4 regions of the Paenibacillus sp. P36 genome follow, and region 1 is predicted to be linked to each of the others. Evidence: riboswitches for the same ligand, from Rfam matches in the RefSeq annotation. Region 1 holds a riboswitch; each other region holds the start of a gene.
What was found. A riboswitch is a leader RNA that binds a small molecule or an ion and turns the genes downstream of it on or off. The one in region 1 is predicted to bind cyclic di-AMP.
Positions count from the first base shown of each region.

Region 2: another riboswitch for cyclic di-AMP. It lies ahead of ACKTT9_RS35565 (APC family permease); the one in region 1 lies ahead of ACKTT9_RS22060 (hypothetical protein).
Region 3: another riboswitch for cyclic di-AMP. It lies ahead of ACKTT9_RS04000 (NlpC/P60 family protein); the one in region 1 lies ahead of ACKTT9_RS22060 (hypothetical protein).
Region 4: another riboswitch for cyclic di-AMP. It lies ahead of ACKTT9_RS06315 (CAP domain-containing protein); the one in region 1 lies ahead of ACKTT9_RS22060 (hypothetical protein).

Region 1 covers NZ_AP038372.1:4,916,466-4,921,807, reverse strand. The annotation lists gene ACKTT9_RS22080 (hypothetical protein) at 1-441, shown strand, start outside; gene ACKTT9_RS22075 (oligogalacturonate lyase family protein) at 467-1,579, shown strand; gene ACKTT9_RS22070 (MarR family winged helix-turn-helix transcriptional regulator) at 1,625-2,086, shown strand; gene ACKTT9_RS22065 (alpha/beta hydrolase) at 2,141-2,971, shown strand; cyclic di-AMP (ydaO/yuaA leader) riboswitch at 3,030-3,168, shown strand; gene ACKTT9_RS22060 (hypothetical protein) at 3,253-3,636, shown strand; gene ACKTT9_RS22055 (alpha/beta fold hydrolase) at 3,693-4,550, opposite strand; gene gudD (glucarate dehydratase) at 4,725-5,342, shown strand, end outside.
Region 2 covers NZ_AP038372.1:8,125,069-8,130,410, forward strand. The annotation lists gene ACKTT9_RS35550 (hypothetical protein) at 111-326, shown strand; gene ACKTT9_RS35555 (polysaccharide deacetylase family protein) at 335-1,285, opposite strand; gene ACKTT9_RS35560 (YqkE family protein) at 1,282-1,542, opposite strand; gene ACKTT9_RS35565 (APC family permease) at 1,599-3,434, opposite strand; cyclic di-AMP (ydaO/yuaA leader) riboswitch at 3,532-3,692, opposite strand; gene ACKTT9_RS35570 (NAD(P)/FAD-dependent oxidoreductase) at 3,878-5,107, opposite strand.
Region 3 covers NZ_AP038372.1:856,364-861,705, reverse strand. The annotation lists gene ACKTT9_RS04010 (glycosyltransferase) at 32-1,213, shown strand; gene ACKTT9_RS04005 (hypothetical protein) at 1,299-1,958, opposite strand; gene ACKTT9_RS04000 (NlpC/P60 family protein) at 2,127-3,041, opposite strand; cyclic di-AMP (ydaO/yuaA leader) riboswitch at 3,043-3,192, opposite strand; gene ACKTT9_RS03995 (aldo/keto reductase) at 3,336-4,268, opposite strand; tRNA gene ACKTT9_RS03990 (tRNA-Gly) at 4,785-4,855, opposite strand; tRNA gene ACKTT9_RS03985 (tRNA-Pro) at 4,863-4,936, opposite strand; tRNA gene ACKTT9_RS03980 (tRNA-Arg) at 4,960-5,036, opposite strand; tRNA gene ACKTT9_RS03975 (tRNA-Gly) at 5,045-5,119, opposite strand; gene ACKTT9_RS03970 (AIM24 family protein) at 5,221-5,342, opposite strand, start outside.
Region 4 covers NZ_AP038372.1:1,356,859-1,362,200, forward strand. The annotation lists gene ACKTT9_RS06295 (extracellular solute-binding protein) at 1-1,306, shown strand, start outside; gene ACKTT9_RS06300 (hypothetical protein) at 1,382-1,558, opposite strand; gene ACKTT9_RS06305 (DNA ligase) at 1,741-2,586, shown strand; gene ACKTT9_RS06310 (alpha/beta-type small acid-soluble spore protein) at 2,640-2,873, opposite strand; cyclic di-AMP (ydaO/yuaA leader) riboswitch at 3,053-3,188, shown strand; gene ACKTT9_RS06315 (CAP domain-containing protein) at 3,193-3,897, shown strand; gene ACKTT9_RS06320 (endospore germination permease) at 3,960-5,036, opposite strand; gene ACKTT9_RS06325 (hypothetical protein) at 5,053-5,280, opposite strand; gene ACKTT9_RS06330 (Ger(x)C family spore germination protein) at 5,277-5,342, opposite strand, start outside.

The sequences.
Region 1 (5,342 bases):
ATCGAATCGTCAGACCTAAGAGTTCGCTTTGAGATTGGAGGCAGTCAGCACGAGATTCGGGCAGAAGCTGTTTCGCCAGCGGCCGATTCAGCTTTGGTACACATAGCTGAGCAGACGCTGCAGGTGAAGAAAATATTCGCAGCCTTTGACGGGGAACAGCCAAGATGGGAGCTCGGGCAGGAGCCGGATAAACGGTTTCTTGACTATGTCATCTATACCGGCGAGCGGAAGCGATTTGATTTCGCTAGCATGCAGGAAGCGCTGCTTCTGTTTGCATGGCGTTTGGGTGAACGGGGAGATGAGCTCAACGCTGAGGCTTCTGTCGTACAAGCGAACGCAGAGGTTCGGGCGGAGTTCCGTGCTCCAAACCGCTCGGTTCTTCAATTGACCTTGCCGCTTAAACCTGCCGAGAAGATGAAGATGCTGCGGCCTCGGCCCTAACATTAAGAGAATGGAGTGATCACAGATGGCTAAAGGATCTACGATTCGTAACGAGTTCCATCCGTTTGCCGATGCCTATACGGGTCGATCTATGACGCGTTTGACAGCCCCGGAGCAGGTGAATCATCATCCTTATTTTTATTATAAAATGATCACAAACGACAATCGCTATCTCATTTACGCTAGCGAGCGAGAGGGATCCCGTCAGCTTTACCGGATGGATCTGAACGATGGAACGGCCCTGCAATTAACGGAAGGACCCGATATTCACGATTTCAGCTGCAGTCTGACGAGTGACGACAACTACTTGATTTATTGCAGAGATCAGCGAATTATGCGATTGGATATGACGACGCTGATGGAAGACGTTCTCTATACGACACCTGCAGGTTGGAAATCCAATGCCAATCCCGGTCTCAGCTCAGATGACAAGTATCTCGTACTGGTCGAAATCAATGAAAGGGATGTCGTACCAGGCAAAGGGGATTGGTCCAATTTCGAGCCGCAATGGGCAGCGAAACCGCACTGCCGAATCATCTACCTGGATATCGAACAGCGAACCAGCCATATCGCACATGAGGAGCTGGACTGTTGGCTTGGACATCCGCAAATTCGTCCCAATGACCCATCGACCATTTTATTTTGTCATGAAGGTCCTGGGCATCTGATTGATGCCAGACTCTGGCTAGTCCAAAAGGACGGGACGCGGCTGCGCTGTGCGAAGGAACAGACGCATGATGAGCTCATCACGCATGAATATTGGCTTGCTGATGGCTCTAGATTCGCTTATGTGTACCGGCATAAAGATGATCTCTATCACGAAAGTATCCGTTTCATGGACTCGGAGACATTAGAGGAAGAGATCTGGATGAATTGCTCCAAGTATTGCCACTTTATTTCGAATGCCAATCATACGATGATCGTCGGGGACGGGCAGCTGCCCGAGCAGCACTTTATCTATTTAGTGGATGTAGAACAGAGGGAAGAAGAGCGGTTATGCTCCCATGGAACCAGCTGGAAGTCATACGGCAACACACAGGATGCTCATCCGCATCCGGCTTTTTCTCCAGATGGCACATTTATCATCTTTACCTCTGATATGGAGGGCGTTCCTTGTATATATAAAGTGGATTTGTGACAAGGTTCGAGGCAGCCGGCTAGTTTGATCGGCTGCCTCGAATAGATGATTGACATTAGTTTGACGTCAAACTATAATGAGAATATGAAACCAACAGACGCTGTATCAATTATTTCCAGAATTAGAGAAAAGACCAATCGGTTTATCATAGCCGAGATGACGAAATATGGGGTCGATGATATTGCCATTTCACACGGGGATATTATCTTTGCTCTATTTAAGCTGCCTAGATTGACTATGGCGGAGATTGCCAAGAAAATTGATAAAGATAAGTCTACTGTGACTGCACTTGTCGACAAATTGGTCCGGCTCGGATACGTGACTAAGGAAAGGGACACCGTAGATTCAAGGGTCGTCTATGTTGCCTTAACGCCAAAAGGGGAGGAACTGAGACCTATATTTGAAACCATCTCAGAAAAAATGTTAGATGTATTTTACATGGACATTTCGGATAAAGAGAAGGAAGAATTACTGAGAATTCTAACGAAAATTTATAACAATTTTTAAATTTTTTTAAACTAATAGTTTGACGTCAAACTATATAACGAGGTGAAACTTATCATGAAAGATTATACAAAAGATTTGCCAGATCATCGTGTGAAATATATTGGAGAAAATGATCTATGTATAGAAATTTTCGAGGGAGATGAGCTACCGAAGGGAGCCTCCAAAAGACCTCCGCTTTTATTTGTACACGGTGCCTACACCGGCAGTTGGATGTGGAGCAAATACATCCCACACTTTATAAACAAGGGATGGAATTGTTATGTTATGAATTTGAGAGGGCACTACAAAAGTAGAGTGCTCGATTTGACACATGTAACATTCGAAGATTATTTGGAGGATATCAAAGAGGTTTTGGCTGAGTGTGAGGCTCCACCGATTCTCATAGGATTTAGCATGGGAGGAATTTTGAGCCAGAAGCTGGCTGAAACCAACGAACTTGCAGGCTTAGTGGTGATCGATACAAGCATAAGCAAGGAAGTTTATGAAGCTGTACCCTACAAAGAAATAGCTGCAATGACAACAGGCGTTTTAATGCCCGCACCATCCCGAGAAGAGATTTCCAGTATAGATGAATCAGCGGATGACATTGATTTTCAGAGAAAGTATATAACTGTGGAGTCATTACAAGCATTTAATGATTTTTATTTCTCTTTGGGGGCAGGTGGGGGGATATCGATAGACAGCAGTTTGATGGTTCATCCAGCCTTGGTTATTAAAGCAATTAATAGTGAAGAAAATGACCGGCGGGGAAAGGCGACAGCGGAGCATCTCCATGCTGAATATACAGGACTTTGGGATACGACTCACACCGGATTGCTTGTTGGGCAAAGATATTTGGAGGTAGTAGATCGGATCATGTTATGGTTACAGGGGATGCATGACTAAGGACATAGAATAGATAAGAAAATATTACTATTGCTTCTCCTTATACATTGGAGTAAATTGATAAAATACGCTTAATTCTTTAGATTAAAGAAGCGGGGGAACCAAGTTTCCTGGGGTGAGTACACATGTAAAGTGTTAGGGTTAACTTTCAACCCGAATCCGTCAGCTAACTTCGTCAGCGTAGAAAGAAATGGATAGAAACATTCAATGGAACTATGTGATTTGAGGTTCTATTCCCTCGCTTCCTTTTTCTCTTCTAGAGAAAATAGGAGGAACTAGACATGCTGCTTATGAAAGTAACCAAAGAATGGAAGAATCTTCTTCCATGGAAGAGAGCCAACGATTCCGTACAGCGTCAACATGAGATACTTCATTTGAAACAGCGGTTGGAGACGTACGACATTCAATTTCCGAATTTGGCTTACCGGCCATCAGACGTCGAAACACAGACGTTAATGGAAATTAGCAAAACGGTTGCTCAAAACAATGAGCTGCTTAACCAATTGAGTTCAGAAAAGGAATTAGCGGTTGAACAATCGCTAGCCCATCGCGTCGGAACCACGCTCCAAATTTTACAGGAACACCTCACCTTTATCGTAACCATGGCGCATATTTTCAGTGGTCCGTATCCTTGCCTCAGAGCGTACATCAGCCATACCATTTAACGATCTTCAACAATAGAGAAGGAGCTTGCCTTGCGGCAGCTCCTTTTTCGTTTTTCTCATGAATAGATACGGCCAAAAAAACGCTTGATAAGCTCCGCAACTTGCTGGCTTTGCTCTTCCAGAACAAAATGGCCCCCGCATAAAAAGTGAGTTTCCACACACGTTAAAAGTTCACCGAAAGCAAGTGCCCCTTGCACCGTAAAAATAAAATCGTTTTTGCCCCAGGTTATGAGCGTAGGAGGTTGATAAGTTCGCAAGTACTGCTGCCAAACAGGGTATTGTTCGACGTTGGTCCGATAGTCGTAGCCCAATTCCAACTGGATTTGGCTATTGCCGGGTCGATCCAAAAATAACTGGTCCATTAGATAACCATCGGGACTAATCCGGTAGGGATGACACACGCCCGTAACATACTGCATTTTCGTAAAATGGAAGGTTGCAAGCTGAGCAAAGGCCGCTTCGGTTGCAGGATTTCTATCCTCCCAGAGGGCTTTGAAGAGATCGAACGGCTTCCCTAATCCGTTTTCACTAACTACGGCATTCTGAATGACGAATCCTAGAATACGGTGCGGATTCCGTACGGCCAGTCTGAACCCGATAGGACCTCCATACTCATGGGTGTACAATATATATTGAGAAATGCCGAGATTATCAATTAACTTTTCAATCAGAATGGATAGATTCTCAAAGGTGTAAGCAAATTCTTCTGTGGAAGGCATACTGCTATTTCCGTATCCAAGATAGTCAGGAGCAATGATATGAAAGTGGTCTGTGAGTTGAGGAATTAAATCCCTAAACATATGGGATGAGCTTGGAAAACCATGAAGAAGGATGATGGTTGGGTTGTATGGACTCCCGGCTTGGCGAAAAAATAACTCCCAACCGTCAATCTTCATTTTTTTATAATGAACCATAATTTCAACTTCCTCTCCGGCGAGCGCATACTATTCCCTAACAAAAATATGTGAATATGAGTTATTTAAGTACTTAGGAGCTAGAGGACGTGGTACAATTTAACTTAAGGAAAGCTAATTAGTTGTCATCTTCATTAAACTGGTATTCATCCACATGAAAGGGAGAGATCAGCCATGAAACAAGAACTGCTAAATGAGCCATCGCGAAATCAAGCTTCCAGCACGCCAATCATTACCGAACTAAAAGTAATTCCAGTTGCAGGGCATGATAGCATGCTCTTCAATCTTAGTGGAGCGCATGCTCCATTCTTTACACGTAACATCGTAATTCTCAAAGACAGTGCAGGTCATACGGGCGTAGGTGAAGTACCGGGCGGCGAGAATATTCGCAAAACGCTTGAAGACGCGAGCCCACTGGTTATCGGTCAATCGATCGGCCAATACAATAACATTCTTACGAAAGTTCGCAAGCAATTCGCTGATCGGGATCAAGGAGGACGCGGTTTGCAGACTTTTGATTTACGCATCACGATACACGCCGTTACGGCATTGGAAGCAGCACTACTTGATCTCTTAGGCAAATTTCTGGATGTTCCGGTTGCAGCACTGCTAGGAGAAGGGCAACAGCGCGATAAAGTAGAGATGTTAGGCTACTTGTTCTATGTTGGGGATCGGAATCGGACAAACCTTCCGTACCTGAGCGCAGAGGATGCTGCGAATGATTGGTTTCGACTGCGTCATGAGGAAGCGCTTACACCCGAAGCCGTCGTGAAACTTGCCGAAGCGGCGTAT
Region 2 (5,342 bases), 3.2 Mb from region 1:
GCTACATTCTATGCTGGGCGAAGAGTAGGCGTTCGTGGAGAACGGGAGTTTGTTGGCTCGTTGTGGTACAATTGAAGAACTATTTTACACATGCAAGGAGAATGCTGAGTATGGCCGGTAACCAACGATTAGTGACGGATTCCGATTTTCAGGAGGCTGTGGAAAAAGGTGTTTTTGTCCGAGTTTTCAAAGACGATCATATTGTCGACTCGAATGCGATCGTCCTTCGTTTCAGCGAAACGACCGTGGTTTTGCAATCTCGTGTTGCTGATTTAGCTTACTATGATCGGGATGAGTGCGAGTTTTTTGAGATGAAAAAAAGGTAACGTTTATTTCACTCTACGGGATAAGCTGAAAGTAAAACAAATCGAAAGCCCGCCTTCTGCATAACAGGTATGGCCTTCATGACGCCTTCAGCCGTGTCTTTCTCAGGGTGGTTCATATGCGCCAAAACGATGGAGCCACTTCGAGCCTTAATAAGCGCATGGTAGACCTGCTCCGTGTTAAATGTAGCTCCAGCGTCGCCAAGTACGTTATAGCCCGCCAACTGGAAGCCCAGGTCGTGGGCAATGTCGACGGCGATATCGTCGTAGAAGGCCGTGCCTGAGCGGAAAAATAGCGGCCGCCTCCCCGTCCGTTTCTCGATCTCATCGGCGTTCTCCGTTACTTCCCGAATCACATTGCTCACATCTTTGGTTCCTGCGATGCCATATGCGGCTCGGCCATTCACAGAGAGCGGCCGATGCTCGGTCCCGTGGTTTTCGATTTCAAACAGCGGATTCGCCGCCAGCTTGGCAAAAATGTCCGGATTGGCAGCAAGCCATCTCGCATTAACAAACAAGGTCGCCGGAATTTGCTCCTTGATTAAATAATCGACCAACTTCTCATCGTAACCGCTGCCTTCTTTGCCGCCGCAAGCATCAAAGGTTAGGGCAATCACCTTATCCTGCGTCACAAGATGTGTCCGTACACCGGGGATGTTCTCGCCCCATTTGGTCGGAACTGCCTTTTGGTACCGTTCCACTAAGGTCTGGGCAAGCGAAGGCGACTTGGCAGGTAAGCGTGGTGCGTCTGTTGGTGCTGATATGTCTGTCGACATCACTTTCGAAGAGGGAACTGGAGTGACGGTGCTTTGCACAACCGGCGTTGCAGATACAACAGAATCCGGCTTTTCCGACACTGCCGCTTCGTCCGCAAGCTTCATCGGCCCTCTTTCCACTCCACAACCTGTAAGCGCTATCAACGCACTCGAAAGAAAAAGGAAGCACACCATGCGCTTCCTCATTTGTGTTTTCTCCAATCCAGCTTGCTCTTCTCGAGCAGGTGGCCGAAATCATTCTCCAGCCGCTTCTCTTCCGCCTTGCGCGCAGCCTCTGCTTCTGCTCTGGCAGCCTCTTTGCGAGCCTGCTCCTCAGCTTTCATCGCATCAGCCTGAGCCTTCAGCCCCGCTAAGATATCAGGGCGCAGCAAATCTTTGAGTGTCGCAGGTTTATCTTGCGCGCTAGGTTCAGCGGTTGTGTTAGACCATTTCTTTTTTGCCATAAAGGGTTCACCTCTGTTCCATTTCTACATCCGTTATACCCCTTTATTGTACACTTCTACTCATGCAAATGATAGGGCACCGTCGCAACGACGATATCTTTATCGGCTTGCAGCTTCGAGCGAATACGTGCGGCAGACTGATTGTGGAGCAAGCGGTGCCACCATTTTTTCGGCATGAACTGGGGCAGGATCACCATGATCGATTGCTTTTCCGAAACATGGGTATCGACTCTTTCAATAAACTCAGCCAGCGGCTTCAAAATGGTCCGATAACGGGATTTGAACACGACAAGCCGAACACCCGGATCCCACTTATCCCATTTCTCCTGCATCGCTTCTTCATCCTCATCCGAAAACGAGACGTAGAAGGCAATGACATTGGGAGATAAAGATTTGGCATAGTTCAAAGATTGCGCCACTACGCGGTGAATACCCGCAACAGGTACAATGATCACAGGTTCCTTCACGCATACCCGTTCTTGTGTGATATCAATACGAAGCTGTTTGGCTACATCATCATAGTGATTGCTAATTTTGGTTATTCCCCAAAGCAATAGCGGCGTCACAATAATAACAATCCAAGCGCCTTCACTAAATTTGGTGATACAGAAAATAATAAGAACGGCAAGGGAAACAATTCCCCCTAACCCATTAATAACGAACTTGCCGATCCAGCCGGCCGGACGTTCTCTGAACCATTTGCGGACCAAACCGCTTTGGGCCAGGGTAAAAGATAAAAAGACGCCAATCGCATAAAGTGGAATAAGTGCATCGGTTTTTCCTTTGAAAATGACGAGCAAAATACTTGCCAAAACACCTAACGTTACGATCCCGTAGTGAAACGACAACCGATCTCCCCGGTACGAGAACATGCGCGGAAAGTTTTTATCCTGAGCCATAATGGACGCCAAGATCGGAAATCCGTTGAAGCTAGTATTCGCAGCCAATACCAGAATCAGCATGGTGCCAATCTGTGTGGCATAATACATGACGCCACGGCCAAACGCTTGCTCCGTAACCATCGACAAGACCGAAGTATGTCCATGCGGGTCAGGTGCAATTCCATAACCCAAGCTCAGCAAGGTGACGCCCCCGAAGACAATCGCCAACAGTGTACCAAGCGAAGCCAAGGTTTTCTTGGCATTCTTGACAGAGGGCGTACGGAAATGCGGCACCGCATCAGAAATCGCCTCGATCCCTGTCACGGCCGAGCAGCCTGATGAAAAAGCTTTTAGAATTACAAACAAAGTCAATGAGCTCGTCATCGAGCTGGGAACAACTTGGAATTCATGCATATTCATGGATCCTGTCAGCATATCGAAGATCCCTTTGCCGATCAGCAGTAAGATACACAGGATAAAAAAGTACGTTGGAATCGCGAACACCGTTCCGGATTCAGAAGTGCCCCGCAAATTCAGCCAAACCATCACCCAGACCAGCACTAAGGCTATGGGGACAATGTAAGGCACCGTAACTGGGAAAGCCGACGTTATCGCCTGCACACCTGCTGAAATCGAAACCGCAACGGTTAACGTGTAATCAATCAACAGTGAAACCCCAGTGAGCCTTCCCGACATCATGCCCAAATTTTCCTTGGCCACCATGTAAGCTCCGCCGCCCATCGGATAGGCCTCAATCACTTGGCGATAACTTAATACAAGAAGCATGATTAAAGCAATAATCGAGATTGCAATCGGCAATGAGAACGCAAAAGCAGCAACCCCAACAGTTGCAAGCTCTAGCAAAATTTGCTCCGTGCCATAGGCTACCGAAGACAGGGCATCTGATGACAGGATGGGCAGAGCCTTCCATACCTGCATTTTCTCAGATTCCAGCTCCGCTGATTTCAGCGGTTTGCCGAATACAATCTTTTTCAATGAGTCACTTGTCATGCTGTGAAATTCCTCCAAATAACCTAGTTTTCAGCTTGATTTCCCTTTTTTGGGCGCAAAAAAACACAAGGATAGACCTTGTGCTTAGCCACATGTTCTCCTTTCTCACGACCGCTTACGAGGTTAGCTGACGGGTTCGGGCTGCGAGAAATCTGCCCTAAAGGTAGCTGCCGCATGCGACAAAACACACCTTACTCACCCCGTTGAAACCTATGGTTCCCCCGCTTTTCTGATAAGAAAATTAAGCGAAATATTCAACTGTTAACGTACGAGTTGATACTACTCTCTTATTGGCTCATAGTAAAGGAGAGAATAATCTTAAAAAAGATTATTCCCTCCCCACATTCATTTGATAATCCGCTTACAATGGTATAATCCTTTCAGTATCTCTGTTTTACTAGCTTATTGTCTGATTCATTGGATTTTAGGGTGTTTTAGCAAAATTAATTTCTCACATGGCGCTTTCTAGTGGCTTGTTTTTGCTTGAAAATCATCTTTTTGAAGATGAGTGGGATACCGCCAATGAGAAATAAATAGCGGGCATCGATTATTTTTTTGAGGAATGCGGCCAGCCTGCCTTTCACTTTTTTGACTTTCAGGATGCCAATCGCTTCTCCGCGACCCAGCGAGGCGACCGTGCCTTTGTAATCGTAGGCGAAAGGTCGTAATGGTTTTCCACTCAGTGAATAGAGCAAATTTTTTGCTGTATTATAACCTTGTTGGACTGCGATTTGGGCATTGGCGGGGTATGGCGTGCCTTCCGGGCTCATGACAATCGAACAATCTCCCGTAATAAAAACATCGGGAAACTGCAACGAACGCAAGTAGTCATCCACTTTGACTCTGCCGCGTTGGACGTGGAAGCCCGCATCTTGCAGCAAGGAATTCCGACGGACACCTCCCGACCAAATAACCGTGCCCGCAGGAATGAATTGACCGTCTCCCAGCAGCACGCCGCCGGGCTCGCATGCCTTGATGGCGGTAGATAGTTTATATTGAACCCCTTTGCGGCGCATCACGTCCATGCCGTATTCCACGAGATCATTCGGCAGTCCGGGCGGCAAAGCAGTAGGCGATGCTTCGATATTGATGATCTGAACCAGGGAAGGATCGACGTCAAACATTTGGCAAAGATCAGGAATCCGGTCGGCCAACTCTCCAACAAACTCCGTGCCTGTGAAACCGGCGCCGCCAACGACGATCGTCAAATATTCCTTATGCTTGGAATCCAATTTATATTTTGCGAACATATACTGCGTATGCTGACGAATGAAGCGAACACTATTAATGCTGTTAATTGTCATCGCATACTCGCGCAATCCCGGAATACCAAAGGTTTCCGTCTCACTCCCAAGCCCCACGACCAAATAGTCGTAGGTGAGGACTTCGTCCACCAGGACCACCTTTTTTTCCTCAGGTACAATCTGTTGAACCGTCGCTTTGATGAAATGAATTTTCCGCTCATCGATCAGATCCTTAATGTCTACACGCGCATTCTCATGATGATCCGTGCCGGCTGCCGGCATATGCAGATGTGTCGTCATATAGTGATAGTCGTGTTTGTTCACCAGCGTGACCGCCACTTCATCTGCTTTGATCAGCTTCTGCAGCCTTATTGCCGTTACAAGCCCACCGTACCCCGCTCCCAGAATAACCACCTTCGGTTTACTCATCCGAATCCTCTCCTCCGATTACATCAGCTTTTTTCTCTACCATCATTGGTGAAAAAGATCAACCAAACCATTCATAGGTTGTCATGTGAAAAAAATCACATAGTTATTCAGGACGTACACATGGTTTGGCTCATCATTAGTATATGTGCCTCTTTCTTAAAAATCACTGGAACATTGCCCAGCTTGGTCAAAAAGGGCTGCGTGACGCGGGGTGGCGGGCGCGTGGGGGCATACA
Region 3 (5,342 bases), 4.1 Mb from region 1:
CAACTTCTATTCTTCCATAAGGAGGTATCCTGTGTCCACTCTCGGCATCATCGCTCTTCTGACCCTCCTGTATTGGTTATACGTCACTGTGGATGTGTTAAAAGGTTTGCCCAACCTGCGAACGCTGCCTAAGTCTCCGCTCACTTCTTTCTCGGACAAGCCACCGCTCGTATCCGTCATCATCGCCGCCAAAGAAGAGGAATCGACAATCCGCGAAACCGTCAAGCATCTCCTTTCCCAAAATTACCCGCGCCTCGAGATCATTGCCGTGAATGATCGATCCCGGGATGCTACTGGTGTCCGGTTGGAGGAGCTGCACAAGTGGTCGGAAGGTAAGCAGGACATCCGTACCAAACTGCAAATCATTCACATCACACATCTTCCAGATGGTTGGCTTGGCAAAAACCATGCGCTATACCAAGGGTATCTTCAGGCCAGAGGGCAGTATTTGCTTTTTACAGATGCGGATATTCTGTTTGCTCCCGGTACGATCACCGACGCGGTCACCTATATGAAGGAACAGGATGTGCACCATCTCACCCTGACCCCCAATATGTTTGCGCGAGGCGCTTTACTCAAGGGATTCGTTCATTTCTTTCTGTTCTCATTTTCTTTGTTCGTTCGACCTTGGCGTGCAAATATCGACAACGCGAAAGGAACAGGCATCGGGATCGGAGCCTTTAATATGGTAAGCCGGAGCGCCTATGAAGCGATTGGTATGCATAAAGCGATCGCTTTACGACCTGACGATGATCTACAGTTAGGCATCTTCCTCAAAAGAGCAGGTTACCGCCAAAGAGTGCTGTCTGCCAAACACCTGCTTCAAGTGGAATGGTACCGTTCGCTCAAAGATGCGGTAATTGGACTGGAAAAAAACCTTTTTTCCGGCTTTCGTTACAGCTACATGGTCGCATTGCTCGCTTGTTTGGGACAGATCGGCTTTTTTATATGCCCGTGGCTTGGCCTCCTCTTCCTCTGGGATTGGCGCGGAGCCGTCTATGCGGTTGCTGTTATCCTGCAAATCTGGCTCTATCGCAAGCTAGTGTCCCGATTAATGAGCCTCAGAGGTGATTCCGCCTATCTGCTTCCCGTCAGCGCTTCACTGCTTGTCTATACTATGATTCGCTCCGTTTGGCTTACTTGGAAACAAGGCGGCATTTACTGGAGAGGTACTTTTTATTCGCTTCGTGAACTTAAAAAGAGTAGAAGTTAGCTTTGAACAATTGGACAAACGCCAAATAAGCGTTACTCGACAGAGCAAAGCTTACCCTCACGGTTTGTGGCATCCTCTTATCGTTCTAGTGAACACGATTCATCCGTACAACTCTATAGTACAAATGGCTGCTCGGCTCTTGTTCCACTTCCAAATACCCCTCTGCATGCACATAATCTCCCGTAATAAATGTGGAGGCATCTAACGAATTGGAGTGTGTAAGGAACAGGAGCGCGGCTTTATCGTTCCCTACGACGAAACCCGTTTGTTCTTTAATTTGAAATTTATCTAAAATGGTGCCATGATGCGATCTTGCAATATGGTGGAACTTCCAGGAATCATTTTCCTTAATGAGAAAATACAAGACGCGATTCTTGTGATTGTTGCTAAACTCCCTCGTAACACCAACCATACAGATTTTTTCACCAAGACTCAGATACTCATCGATTACATAAGATTTCAAGCGCAATCTCAGAACATTCTTATGCTGAATATAGGCTTCCATTTCTTCAACTGTTCGCTGATCTTTCGGATCCTGCTTCGTTGCGTAAAATACTTCTTTGATAAACGTATCCGTTTGCAGGCTTCTAGCCCCTTTGAAATGATTGTATGTACGGAAAAACTGCTGAATAACTTCCCTGATCTCATCTGGCATTGCAGGTCCCTTATCCACGGTATACATGCTATCTGCTACACTCGAATGTCTCTTTTTATGAAACCAACTCTTCCAGACACTTAATTGCATGCGCTCGTGTTCACCTGCTCTTTCTTTCTTCCAAACATTTCTTCATTATAGGCTAAAAACCATAAAATTTCGATAAAAATCGCATGATTCTGCGAACGAAAAAAAACACCTGCCTTCTATGCCTTTCATTCGAAAGATCATAGAAACAAGTGTTCGATAGTCCTATCCTTACAGAACTCTTCTCGCTCCGACATACCTTGCGCTCCAATAAGCGCTCGAAAGGCTATCCACAGCCACGCCTCTGGATGTTGTCGCTGAAATGAATTGATCATTGCCGAGATAAATGCCTACGTGATTCACTGTTTTCGAAGCAAAAAATACCAAGTCTCCGGCTTTCAAATCTGAAACTTTCGTACCTGCTTCACTGTGCATCTCCGCTGACGTACGGGGCAAATCGATCCCTTTCGCTTGATACAGGAATCGCACAAAACCGGAGCAATCAAAACCACTCGGCGTCGTTCCACCCCATACATAACGCACGCCCATATAGGAGTTCGCCGCCTGAATAATTTGCTCACTCACAGACGGAACAACGGCAGCGGCTGCCACCTTAGGTGCAGGTGCTGGAGCTGGTGGTGGTGGTGGTGGCGCGATCCAGGCTGGCTTGTGCGATTTTCCATCCACATCCACAATCGCGATCTGATTGGCTTCGTTCCATTCAATTGGCGAACCGAAGGTTTCCGTGATGAAACGCAGTGGGACATATGTATTCCCTTGGAACACGGTTGGACTGCTTTCCAAACTGATCTTCTTACTGTTCACAAGCGCTTGTTGCTGCTCTGTAATGAGTAAGATGGATTGCTGCTTGTTAACCAGTGTGACCTCGATTTGATCCTCTTGCTTCTCCCAGCTCACCTGATAGCCCAGCTTCTCAGATAACACTCGGAGTGGAACTTGCATGATGCCCTTGTCATCAATATAAGGCTGAACTTCCGGAAACTTCAGCAGCTCATCATTGACTTGCACCTTGACAGGGCGGTCCGTAGGCGCGGATGCAGCCTGAGCGGAGTGTGCTGTAAACATCGGTACTGCGGCGCATAATAGTGCGCATGAACAAATAAGACGTGAAGAAAAAGATTTCAAAACCTTGCCTCCTTGACGCCTCCGAGGTTAGTTGACGGGTTCGGGAAGAGGTTTTCCCTAGTACGCTCAGCTAGCAGCGCTCATTCACCCCAAATAAAGAAGTCCCCCGTACCAGAGCTTGCGATGCTCCAAGATTCGGCATTTTTTGTCTATGTTAGACTAGCATAGTTTAATTGGTAGGTACAACCTTTGCAAAACGGTAAGTTTTACCAATGTATTTTGTCGCATATTGCGTACGGAATACTAGGGATAATGGGCAAAAAAAACCACCCTAGAGGGTGGTTTTTCCTGCGATTAGGTGTAGCCAATTACGGATAGCGCACGATCGCTGACTGTGTTCAAAGTTGCTAACTCTGAGGCGGTTAATGATAATGAGGCCGCTTTGATATTATTTTCAAGATGATGCTCATCCTGTGTCCCTATAATAGCCGAAGTAAGTGCTTCCTGGTGCAGCAGCCAAGCAATTGCGATCTGTGTCACGTTAGTGTCCTTGGCATCCGCCATTTCTTTCATGACAGCTAAAAGCTCCTTCTCCGCCTCCAGATGCTCCGGTAGGAACAGCCTTCTCTCCTTGCGGAAGTCTCCCTCTTTCAATGCCTTTCCATGAAGGTGGAAAGCGCCTGTCAGAATCCCCTTGGCGATTGAGCTGTAGCTCATCACACCAATGTTGTGTTCCTGGCAGAATGGCAAAATCTCTGGCTCGATAGCTCTGTGCAGCAAACTGTATTCCGGCTGAATCACATCGATTTGCGCGTAATTTACGGCTTCTTTCAGCTGCTCCAAAGAAAAATTCGAAACGCCGATAGCCCGAATCAAGCCTTCTTCTTTCAGCTTCACAAATTCACCAAGCGTATCCTGCACAGGTATCTCAAAACTTGGCCAGTGAATGTAATAAACATCTATGTAATCAGTCTTCAAACGGTTCAAACTGTTTTCTGCCGATCTTCTTACATCTTGAGGAGCTAGATTGCTTCGGCTCACCTTCGTCGTAATGATGCATTGCTTACGTATATCCGCCAAAGCAGCGCCGACGATCTCTTCCGAGTGTCCATTGCCGTAGCCTTCAGCTGTATCAAACGTTGTGATGCCCAGCTCGAACGCTTTACGGATGAGCTCGATATTATTTTGGTCGTTCGTGAACTCCCAAGGACCTCCTCCAAGCTCCCAACAGCCAAAAGTTATGTTTGAGATGTCAAAACCTGCATGTCCTAGCTTTTTCGCCTTCATAGTCGCCGACCTCATTTCATTGATATCGTCCCACGATAATGCACACGTTAACAAAACAAGTATACCGCTTTCATTTACTTTTGCCAAGAAATATGCGGGCTCGGGTATCGGGTGAGGATGGTCTCCATAGCTGTACCATGTCTTTTCTGTACGTTAACGGAACTACTGGCATCTATTTAGCTCGAAAACGGTGCATTCGCCCCTCCTAGGGAACTACGGTCCTCTATTTTGCCGTTTTCAGGTGATACGCCGCTTTTAGGCAGCAAATAAAGGCTTGTAGTTCCCCTAACCGGGGAATTCGGCTGATTTACTCGAAATAGCGACCTCCAGTTCCCTTCGCTTTCCGCCCTCATTGAACATGCTTCCTTCGGAAGCAATCATCGGTAGATTTGGACGCGCGTCCTACTCGGGCTTACTCAAGCTGCCTTCACGGACGGTCGAACCCTTTGTGGGTTCTCTTCCCTTACCCGTGCAAAAGAAAAAGCCACCCGAAGGTGGCTCTTTCTTTTCTTGTGAAGCGGGTGATGGGAATCGAACCCACGCTACCAGCTTGGAAGGCTGAAGTTCTACCATTGAACTACACCCGCGTAAATATCGGGATGACACGATTTGAACATGCGACCCCCTGCTCCCAAAGCAGGTGCTCTACCAAGCTGAGCTACATCCCGAAACGCTTATAACTTAATTAAAATGGCGCGCCCTGAGAGATTCGAACTCCCGACCTTTTGATTCGTAGTCAAATACTCTATCCAGCTGAGCTAAGGGCGCTTAAAATATGGAGCGGAAGACGGGGATCGAACCCGCGACCCTCGCCTTGGCAAGGCGATGCTCTACCGCTGAGCCACTTCCGCACGGTATGTGTTGCTTGTCACTTCATTTCTTTCTCAGAGGCGACAAGGAATAATATATCAGGATTTCAGAACAAATGCAAATGTTTTTTCTTACCAATCGCTTATTTTATAAAAATACCGCCAAAAGGCAGCACTTCCCTTGCAATTCGCCGCAATAAGCTATCGTTTTTCATATGCTCATCCAACTTGCGATCCGGCTTACATGGCTGCAGCAGCACATGTC
Region 4 (5,342 bases), 3.6 Mb from region 1:
TGAAGCTTATACGAACACGAAATTGGACATCTCCTGGGTCCCCAACTCTTCCTACAAAGAAAAGGTGAATGTCACGATTGCTTCCGGCGAGCTTCCTAAGGCGCTGCTTGTGCAGAACAATAAGGATTCGAACATTTTGAGCGCGGTGCGTGCCGGCGTGTTCTGGGAAGTGGGTCCTTACCTCAAGGACTATCCGAATCTGTCTAAAATGAACCCGGCCGTTTTTGACAATATCAAAGTGGATGGCAAAATTTACGGCTTATTTCGTGCTCGCGATTTGTCCACCTATGGGGTTATTTTCCGCAGTGACTGGTTGAAAAACGTAGGCTTAAGCGCACCGAAAACGCTTGATGATTTATATAACGTTTTTAAAGCGTTTACACTGAATGATCCGGACAAAAACGGCAAAGCGGACACGGTTGGTTTAACGGAAGAGAAAACGATGGACGGTTTTGGCGTCATAGCCTCCATTATGGGAGCTCCGAATTCCTGGGAAGTGAAGGATGGCAAATTAAGCCCTGATTTTCTAGCGCCAGAGTATTTCGAAGCGATGAAATTTTATAAAAAGCTTTACGACGAGAAGCTCATTAAGCAGGACTTCCCTGTTCTGAACAATCAACAGAAGAAAGACGATATCAACCAGGGCAAAGCTGGAGCGGTAATCTCGAATATGATTGACGGAGCGGGTTATCAGGCATCGCTATCCAAAACGTTCCCTGGCTCGGATGTGGACGTCGTCTCCCGGATCACAGGGCCCAAAGGCGAGAGATTGCCGGGCGGCGTAGGCTATAACAGTGTGTTCATGTTCCCGAAATCAAGTGTGAAAACCGAGGCGGAATTGAAACAAATTCTTGGCTTCTTTGATAAAATTTCCGATCAGAAGATGCTGGATTTGCTGGGCTGGGGCATCGAGGGCAAACACTATAAGATCGAAGACGGCAAACCGGTATTTATTGATCAAAAGCTGCAGGACACCGAAGTGGGCTCCAGTTATTTGCAACTTCAAATCGCCAAGTATACGGCAAAAACGACGGGGAAAGAAACACCGCTCATGGAGAAATACGGCAAAATGATTAAAGAGAACGAGGCTATCGCGGTCAATAACCCGACGAATCCGCTCGTTTCCGAGACACAAACGACCAAAGGCAGCGAGCTGAAGCCGATCATTGACGACGCCCGTACGAAGTATATCCTGGGCAAAATCGATGAGGCAGGCTGGAAGCAAGCGATCGAACAGTGGAGAAAAGCAGGCGGCGATAAAGTCATTGAAGAGTTCAGCGCGCAATACGCGAAGAGCGGCAAGTAAGGCTGTATTATAGCAGAGGCGTCCATGAAGGTAGAAAAACTCTACTTTCACGGACGCCTCGTAGCGTATGGTACTTCAATTCCATCCTTTAGCAACCATCGGTTTCTTCTTCGTTTTCTTGAACAATCTATAAAATAAGCCGAGTTCCTTTTTCCGTTTGAGAGTGGCTTTGATACCTTCAAGCAGCAGCATTGATCTAAGTTCGTCGCGACGGTTTAACGTATGCAGTCTTTTGATAAATAGCTTGTCCATGCGAACATCCCTCCCATTCATCTACCTCCATTATAAACGGAATCTGCGAATTTGATTGTCGCTTTGTAGAGAGGGTTTGCACTTGTTTTGTCGAAAATGGAGCGGGTAGGCCTCGATTTCCTTCAAGTCCCTATAGGCAGATGAATCACTGTGCAGTATTATCTAACGTAGGGTGATATTATATGTTCATTTCTCCTATGCTTTTGCAAGACGCCAAAGATAATAGACCTTATAACAGTAAACATCATGTTGCAGAACTGAAGTTAGACGGTTTCAGGTGCATTCTTTCTAATTTGGACAAACTCTATGTATATACGAAAGACAATCAATTGGTAACGCATAAATTTCCTGAGTTGTTCCAGTGTCCGTTTCCCGAGGGAACGATCCTTGACGGTGAATTGGTGATTTTGGATGATCAAGGTAAACCGGACTTTGAAGCGATGTTAGCCAGATTTTTAAACCCGACAGACTTATCGCCTGTTGTATTTTTTGCATTTGATATTTTAAAATACAAGGGAATTGATGTCACTGAATTACCTTTGCTTAAACGCAAGGAGCTGTTGGAGCAAGCTTTCATCGAGACTGACAGGTACAAAAGGGTGAAGGTTTACGAGGGTAAAGCGGTGGATTATTTTGAGAAAATCCGGCAGGATGGGCTTGAAGGCATCATTTTGAAGTCGAAAAAAGAAAATTTCAAGTACGAGAGCAACAAACGCTCCAGGCAATGGCAAAAAGTGATTAACTGGACTTATGCAGATGTTTATATTTCTGGTTACAGGAAAAATAATTTTGCTTTGCTGGCGTCCATTGATTCAGCGAATGGATTGAAGATTCCGGTTGGGGTGATTGAGACCGGGGTAACGCCTCAACATCAGAAGGCGCTCGATGGTGTGAAGCACCGCTTAGTCTACAAAGAGGACAATCATTTTGCTTATATGGAACCGCGGCTCATGGCCAAAATCAAGACAAAAAACTGGACGAGAAACGGAAGGCTTCGTTCGCCGGTTTTCATGGAATTTGTGATGTAAAAAAAGACTGGATCACCAAGGAGGAAGTGGTGGTGCAGTCTTTTTTTTGTACATTACATGCGTCTAAAATTACCTGTGCTGCTGCCGCTTAGCTGTTGCTCAGCAATTTGAATCAATCTTCTCGTAATGTGTCCGCCGATTGCGCCGGTATCACGAGTAGCCATGTAGCCATAATACCCGTCCTGAGGAATCTGAATACCTAATTCCTGAGCGACCTCGTATTTCATTTGCTCAAGAGCTGATTTTGCTTGTTGCACAAGTAATGTATTGCTTCTACTGCTAGCCATCTGGATTCACTCCTTTATTTGGTGTATGAGTATTTTGTGGAAGTTATGGTTTTTTATTCATGGAGTTGGAAATTTTTTTTGCAGCATGATGATTGCGCTTTCATAAAGCGTTGGAAAATTTTGCGGCATGTTTTCGGAAAAACCCCGTGTTACAATCGGAAAGATCGATTATGGTCAAAAAACTTAGAAGGCCGAAGCTTCTTAGAAAGCACGGGGGACCCAATCTTTGGGGTGAAGCCGCTATTGATGCGGCCGGGTGATTACTCTTTGACCCGAATCCGACAGCTAACCTCGCAGGCCGCAAAAAGGAGAGATTTCTATGTTGAAACGTTATAAACAGCTAGTCGTAACCGGTGCTATTGGACTGAGCGTCCTTATGAGTTCCAGCGCAGCCATGGCGGCATCCGCCACGTATACGGTGTCAGACAACGATACCATGTGGTTGATCTCCCAGAAGTATGGCGTAAGTCTCACTTCGCTGATTCAGGCTAACCCTCAGGTTGCCAACCCGGACGTGATCTGGTCTGGGATGACGTTGAACCTTCCTGGCAGCACAGGGACTAGCGGCGGCTCTCAAACACAAGCCCCGTCAGCGCCTGCTCCATCTACACCAGCTGTCCCAACAACACCATCAACGCCAGCTACATCTGCGCAATCCGCTTTTGCCAGCCAAGTCGTTACATTAGTTAACCAGGAACGGGTAAAAGCTGGGCTACAAGCGCTAACCAGCGATAGCGCCCTTACAGCTATGGCGTTGGATAAAGCCAAAGATATGTACAACAACGACTATTTTGATCATACGTCGCCGACTTATGGGTCACCTTTTGATATGATGAGCACTTATGGTATTCCTTATTCCTATGCAGGTGAGAACATTGCCAAAGGACAACCTACACCAGAGACCGTCATGGAGGCTTGGATGAACAGTACGGGACACCGTGAAAATATTTTGAACCCTAATTACACGAAAATCGGCGTGGCCTATTATAACGGAGAATGGGTGCAGGAATTCATCAGCAACTAATGCTCTATAGCGAAAACAAAAAACAGCCCTTGTGATTTCCCAGTCGGGATTTCGCAAGGGTTTTATTTATATTTCAACTTGGCAACTCCCCACATCAAGAGCGGCAGAATGATCCCATGGATGGGTAATAAATAAGGAATCGCGATTTTTTGTGGAAATACCACGGAACTATCGATAAAGTCCCGAGGAATCAAGGTAAGCAGCGCGATAACCGGTGCTACGACCCAAATCATGCGTCGCCATTTTTTAAGACCGAAACTTTGAGCTGTTCCATATGTGCAAACGAAAAAGTAGAGAGATACTTTAGTGAATACACTAATAATCCAGATAGCGATAACAAAGGAATCGAGGTTTTGAAAAAAGTCGAAATAGGAAATATAACGAATCAAATTAAAATAAGGATAGGTTTGGCCCGAAGAGGCGATGTGTCCAAATACCGAAAGGATTAAGAAAGTCGAAATGCTTGTTAACAGACCTGCCGCAGCCACCCCGAGTATGGCTGGTTTCACCCCATCTTGAGGCTTTGCAAGAAAGCCCATGATGACGAGCAGAAGGATGCAATCCCCAAGAAATGTTGAGGTCGGCAGAGATCCTTTTAAGATTGTCATCGCACCGGTATCCACATAGAAGGGAAGGATATTGTTAATATGGACATTTTTAAGGCTCAGCAAGAGAGGAATAGCAATCCCAAGTAGGGTTAAAGGTCCTAAGATTTCGCAGCATCGCGCGATAACCTCTATGCCTGAGAAAGTTACATAGATTGCAACGAGGAGCATGCCTAGCATCGGGACAAGGATTGGAGTTTTGGGCAAAATAGTCGCAACGATGAACTCTGCGTACTGCCTTATAATGATAGCAAGCACGCTGTACCAGTAGATGAAATACACCACTGTAACCGTATAGCCGATGTATCGACCAAATAATCTCTTGGAAAATTCTACGATGGTTTGCCCTGGATGATATAGACTCAACCGTGAGCAAACATAAGCGACCCCTACACCTATTCCGGTTGCGCAAACGGTTGAAAGCCAGGCATCTTGCTTCGCCGTTTGAATAGATGGATTTATTGTCAGTAAAATGGTCATTCCCAGCTGCATGGTCAATATCATCCAGAATAATTGTTTCCCGCCAATCTGCATGTCCGTAAGTGCTCCTTTAATGATCTAAGAGTTTACCAAGAGGGTAGAAAATGTAATTTACCAACTGCGTCGGACCTGGCATTCCCGGATTCATAACTAAAGCGATCGCTAGAATCCAGCATAAGGCTAAAATAGAGAGATAAGCCGCTTTTTCTTTGGTCGGCCTGTTTTTCAAGCGAAACCATTGAAAGAGAGTGATGATCAAGCACGCGGCCATGCATAGGGGAATGTCTTTGGATGTCATTGGCGATACTCCTCTTCCTTATCTTTTTCCTCCTGGGATCGAGAAGACTTGATGCTGGATAG